One region of the Lysinibacillus sp. FSL M8-0355 genome, then DNA from elsewhere that is predicted to be linked to it. Evidence: riboswitches for the same ligand, from Rfam matches in the RefSeq annotation. Region 1 holds a riboswitch; the other holds the start of a gene.
The links. A riboswitch is a leader RNA that binds a small molecule or an ion and turns the genes downstream of it on or off. The one in region 1 is predicted to bind cobalamin.

Region 1 (3,141 bases):
GGGCAAAGGATATTCTGTTCCTTGGCACGAGGCACAAGCAGCCATGCATTGTCTGTAAGTAGGTAATCCTGCTCGCGCGAAGCCGTTTGCTTGCGCGGGTGTTTACTTGCTTCGAGCGAGAATATTTACCCTGTTTGCGCGAGTATTCCTTGCTGGAGCGAGAGTATTTCATCTGCTTCCGCGAGTATTCGCTGCTCGAACGAGAGTATTTCATCTCCTTTCGCGAGTATTCCCTGCTCGAACAAGAGTATTTCATCTCCTTCCGCGAGTATTCCCTGCTCGAACGAGAGTATTTCATCTGCTTCCGCGAGTATTCCCTGCTCGAACGAGAGTATTTCATCTGCTTCCGCGAGTATTCGCTGCTCGAACGAGAGTATTTCATCTGTTTCCGCAAGTATTCCCCGCTCGAGCGAGAGTATTTCATCTGCTTCCGCGAGTATTCGCTGCTCGAACGAGAGTATTTCATCTCCTTCCGCGAGTATTCGCTGCTCGAACGAGAGTATTTCATCTCCTTCCGCGAGTATTCGCTGCTCGAACGAGAGTATTTCATCTCCTTCCGCGAGTATTCCCCGCTCGAACGAGAGTATTTCATCTCCTTCCGCGAGTATTCGCTGCTTGAGCGAGAGTATTTCATCTCCTTCCGCGAGTATTCCTTGCTCGAACGAGAGTATTTCATCTGCTTCCGCGAGTATTCGCTGCTCGAACGAGAGTATTTACCCCCTCCCTTCAAATAAATAAAAACAAGCCCTCCGTTTGATGGAGGGCTTGAGTTTATAATGCGCCTACTGCTTTCTTTGTAGAACTGTGCACAAGGTATGCAGGCTCGACAATCACGTAGTCATGCGTGTTTGTGAAATCAACTAGCACTTTACCAGGATAACTTTTTAAAATTTGCAGTTGATCAATTAATTGCAGCAATAGCTCGTGACCGTTGCCGCGTGGATGCCAGTTGAAATGGTAATCATTTAATGCCTGAACCGCTTCAATAAATTGGGCGTATTCCTGCTGCACAAAGGCTATTAACTTATCATGTTGAGGCGCTAAATCATGGATATATGTTTCATAAAAACGCATCACAATCGAGCATAATACATCATTGACACGCGCTGCACTTAAAACAGGCTTTGGCTTCAGTGACAGACGGTCAAGGTTGGGCTTGGCACGTGTGGAATCAATGCGTGTAATTAAATGGTATGGCTCCCCGTTAACCTCATAGACAATCGGGTTAGTCGGCATATACATCATAAAGCTATTGGTCTTCGTTTTCAGTTGATCGGTTACCGCTGCCTTCGCGAAAAGATGCCCGTCCACATCCCCATTTTGTATCCAAATAATTTCTTTATTATATAAAATTTGCTCAAAGAAGCGATCATTGCGGATCAGCTTCGTTGCTAATAATTGGTCAATCAATGATTCGACCGCCATTCTTGTTTTCGCTTTCTTGGCAACTTCTGTGCGTGGCTGCTTACAAATGGTCATATCTAAAGAAGTCATACATGCATCCCCTTTACGTACATAATGTCAAAACAAAAAGGATTTCCTACCATTTTTGAGGAAATCCTTCGCTTATCTTCGTTCATCACCCAATGCCAAACAAACCCTAAGTATGTGTAAATGAGCCCGATTGCGAACCCCTTCATTTACTTTGGGCGTTTGACGTACCGTGACGAACAGAGCATTCTGTTTTGTCAACATGCCACCTCCTATTCCTCGTAGGTTACTGGTGTGTACTCGTAACAGGCAGGTATCCTGACTCATGGTCATTGCCACTTTTCTCCTTCCCATCATTTGACAGTGGTTGCTGAAAAGTCGCTCACATTTACAGTTGCGGGACAGTGTCGGATTCGCACCGACTTCCCTTTTAAGTAAATTGCACGCAATTTACACCTATTACTACACGCTATTCAGTTGGTAAGGAAATTTGCGAAAATTCTCTATTCCTTAGCTAATCATTGTAAAGTATTGTATGTCCAAAGTCAATTTATGCTAAAAAATACTAATTATTTCAAAATAATTCCATGTAAAATGGATGCATAGAATACTAGGTTTTCCTCATGTCACACTGAGCATCACTTTAATTGCTTTCTGTAAAGTGATAATAAAGTTATTTCTAATCAAAAAATACAAAAATTATATTATTAAGAAGGCTCTTTAAAGTTGTTTAAATCTTGTTCAACTAGCCCCGTTAGTTCAACAACTTCTTGAAATCAATTCTTGTGTAGGTTTTATTATAGGTAAGAGATAGGTTCGTAACCGTGTTTGCTAATTAACTTTATCATGTTGGGATTTTCTATCGGGTCAACACTCACAAATATTTCAGAACGTCCTAAACTCTTTGCAATATTTTCTCTATACCTCATTAAGTCTGAACCTATACCATTACCACGATAATCCTCTTTTACATATAGGTCACTTAATTTAGGAAGCAAAGTACCTTTTAATTTAAGAACTCCAAAACCTAATATAAGTGCGTCTTGTTCAGCAATTACCAAATATAATTCCTTTTTTGCAAATTGCTTTAAATAATTCGTGAATAGATCTTTATTATTTCTACTATCACATAAACCCGATAAGTCGTTTTCATTCGCTAATCTGATTATGTAGTTCATGGTTACTGCCGCTTCCCTATTCTTTAATAAATCACTATTATAAAATTTCTTCTTCAACAATATGCACCGTTCGTTAAATAAACAAAAGGACGGTCAAGCACCTTTTATTTTAGAATTTTCTCTAGCTATTCTTAATCCCTCTCTACCATTTAGATATTGAAAGTTAAACTATTTAACAAAGTGGGTAAATTTAAGCCCCATTATTTATTCTTCACATATATATGTATTGAACTGACCTCGATGTTATTGAAAAGCGACTGCTCTATTGAACGATTGCCCCCTGTCAGTCCAATAACAAGTTTTAGGTGTGACGTATAGTAACTTTCCCTTCTTTATTTTCTTCGTGGTTCCATTCAACTTGAATCTCAAATGTTCCATCTTGAAAAAATAAAGGAAATCTTCTCCGTATCGATGGCTGCATAGGAAGTTTATATGCGTTCTCTATATCTACCCAAACCGCTTTCCCCTCTGGAGCATCTTTCAAGAGTTCACCCTCGAAATCCTTTGTTATGTAATTAAATATCATATATCT
Region 2 (3,141 bases), 630 kb from region 1:
AAAACCGTTCCAAGTCCAACACCAGTTGGGTGGGAGCAACTACCTGTAACCGAAGGGATTTTTAACGCCGACAGCACAAAAGCAAAGGCTCCTGAAAGACCTAAAAGCATTTTGGTTTCAGGGTTTTCTTCAATTGTTTTGCGAATGGAGCGCAATCCTAGAATAATAAATGGGATAGAGATGACCCACCAAAAAATAGCCCATTCGATTGGTAAAAAACCTTCCATGATATGCATGGCAAAGGCACGTTTTGGCACGAGTAAAAAGGCCAATAAAAAATAACTAAGTTTCCACCATGAAAATTTCAAAAGCTTTCCTCCTTACTAATAGATTTTTAGAATGTAGCGTGCGTAAATAAAAAAGCACTTCTCCGTTGTTGGAAAAGTGCATAGCTAAAAAAGCAAATAACATTCTCATCTGCTAAGCCGCACACCTATCCTCGTAGGCTGAAACGATCACATATTTTTCGGCAGGTCTCCTGGCTCTAGTTCAACACTTTATAGGTCTTCCCATCCGTTGGACAGTGACATGTTCTATAAAGCTCCCTAATACAGTGGCGGGACCGCGCCGGACTCAAACCGGCTTCCCTTTTAAGCAAAATGATAAGTATTTTACACCGAAAAAACATTAAGTTGTGAGATTTCACGACAAAGTGTAACATGATTTTCCATAAATATGCTATACTTTTTTAAAAAATATTTTCAATTGAAGGTCAATAGAGAAGATTCTGATAACTACTGAATTGTCATAAATAAGGAGATATTATAATTTTTATACCCGGTCTACACACAAAATTGATAAAATTGTCATAAATTTTTATAGAAATATTGAAATTTTAAAATAATGAGATATGATAGAGACAGTTTTCTATTCTATAAAGAAGATAATAAATTTCATATAAAACGTCGATAAGTGCTCGAATAACTCGAGATAATAGGGAAATTGGTGAAAATCCAATACAGCCCCCGCTACTGTAATAGCTGATGAAATCGCAAAGCCACTGGTGCAAACTTGGGAAGGTGCGATAGTAAAATGAAGCTTAAGTCAGGAAACCTGCTTATTTGATTGTGCATGCAAACTTTTCGGAGGGAGAAGTTGAAGCAAGAGCGAGTACCTGTATTTTATTTTATTCGTTTTTATTTGGCTTCTACAAAACCTTTACTCTTCGTAATTAGAGTAAAGGTTTTTCTTTTTCCAGAAAGCAAATGAGGGGAGACAGAAGATGACAACATGGAATTTAGAGGGGATGAAAACACATCTCTTTATTTGTAATGGTAGTAGCTGCATGAACAAAGGTGGGGAGGAAATTACCCTAGCTATTCGAGAAGAAATACAACAGCAAGCACTTGATCAAGAGATACATACAACAAGAACGCGCTGTAATGGACGATGCAAGGATGCTTGTGTGGTCATCGCCTATCCGCAAGGGAATTGGTATCGTGTACCATCAACAGAGCATGCTAGAACACTTGTACAAGATTTACATCATGAATCCTTATACAAAGAACATGTCTTTACACTTCGTGAAGGTACATTACAGCGTACAGCACAAACGACAGCCATTAAAGGGATCGAAAAGGTGAAAGAGGGGTAACAACATGGCGCAAAAAGGAAAAATTTTCGTAGTGGGCTTTGGACCTGGAGACTTTAAGCATATTACGACACGGGCGGTAGAGGCATTACAACAAAGTGATATGATCATAGGCTACAAAACCTACGTAGAGTTGATTCAGGATTTAGTCAGTGCGAAGTCGATTGTCAGTACTGGAATGACCGAAGAGGTGTCCCGTGCGCAGGAAGCGGTTCGCCAAGCAGAGGCTGGAAGCATTGTCTCAGTCATTTCAAGTGGTGATGCGGGTGTCTATGGTATGGCGGGATTAGTGTATGAGGTATTGATTGAGCTAGGCTGGACAGAAGCAACGGGGATTGAGGTAGAAATTGTCCCTGGTATTTCTGCCATCAATTCATGTGCTAGCTTACTTGGTGCCCCGATTATGCATGATGCCTGTACGATTAGTTTAAGTGACCATCTAACACCATGGAATTTAATTGCCAAGCGCGTCGAGGCAGCCGCTATGGCGGATTTTGTAATCGCTTTATACAACCCAAAAAGCGGTCGCCGAACAAGACAAATTGTCGAAGCACAGCGCATTCTCTTAGAATATCGTTCGCCTGACACACCAGTAGGACTTGTGAAAAGTGCTTACCGCGATCGTCAAGAAGTGACGATGACAACATTAGCCGAAATGCTGGAGCATGACATTGGAATGCTGACGACAGTCATTATTGGTAATTCGTCGACATTTTTCTATGACAATAAAATGATTACACCACGTGGCTATCAACGTAAATATACATTGGGTGAAGAAAAACAACCCTTACGTCCACATCAACGTTTACGTGAAGAAAATGAACCTTGGGCAATGAACCAAGAGACAGGGACTGCACGACAAGACTTTACAGCAGATCCTAATGCAGGGCGTTTTAATAAACCCAGTGTAGCCGCTACGCCAAAGCCAAAAAAAACAGCACTTGAAATGGCTACAGCGGCACTCGCAATGGTGAAAGGAACAAGTGCAGTCAAAGTAACGCCGAAACTTGTACAGCAAAAAATAGAATCCATTTTTGAATTAGCTGTAAGCCCAGGAGTGGTGAATAAGTTTTTCACACCTCAGCAAATGATGACGTTAGCAGAGGTCGTTGGGGAAGAGGGGACGATGGAATATACACCAGACCATCAAATCCATTTGAAAATCCCAACGACTGCCCCTGAACGTATCACGGAGAAATTACAGGAAGTAGGCTTTTTATTAGCGCCGATTGGTGATGTGCTATCCTTGAAGGCTTGTGATTTTTGCTATGGTGAAAAGGCCGATTCGATTCCCTATGCAGAAGAAATACAACAAAAATTAGGTGGAATGTCTTTGCCGAAAACATTAAATATCGGTTTTAACGGCTGTGGTATGGCCTGTTACAGGGCTGTATTTGATGATATTGGTATTGTCTATCGCAAAAGTAAATTTGATGTCTTTATTGGGGCGAAGCCAGTTGGTCGTACGGCCCATGCAGCACAGCCTGTTGTAGAAGGGTTGGAGCCTGAACAACTGATTCCACTAATTACAGATATTATTGAAGAATATA

Region 2: it holds a riboswitch for cobalamin, as region 1 does, so the genes downstream of both, MKY46_RS13955 ((2Fe-2S) ferredoxin domain-containing protein) here and MKY46_RS10960 (hypothetical protein) in region 1, are expected to answer to the same signal.

The regions. Positions count from the first base shown of each region.
Region 1 covers NZ_JBBPAI010000001.1:2,233,744-2,236,884, reverse strand. Annotated here, with positions in the region: gene MKY46_RS10970 (translation factor GTPase family protein) at 1-58, shown strand, start outside; gene MKY46_RS10965 (hypothetical protein) at 135-734, shown strand; gene MKY46_RS10960 (hypothetical protein) at 772-1,494, opposite strand; cobalamin riboswitch at 1,723-1,906, opposite strand; gene MKY46_RS10955 (GNAT family N-acetyltransferase) at 2,229-2,666, opposite strand; gene MKY46_RS10950 (8-oxo-dGTP diphosphatase) at 2,911-3,141, opposite strand, start outside.
Region 2 covers NZ_JBBPAI010000001.1:2,868,420-2,871,560, reverse strand. Annotated here, with positions in the region: gene MKY46_RS13960 (energy-coupling factor ABC transporter permease) at 1-308, opposite strand, end outside; cobalamin riboswitch at 452-636, opposite strand; cobalamin riboswitch at 894-1,075, shown strand; gene MKY46_RS13955 ((2Fe-2S) ferredoxin domain-containing protein) at 1,223-1,594, shown strand; gene cobJ (precorrin-3B C(17)-methyltransferase) at 1,599-3,141, shown strand, end outside.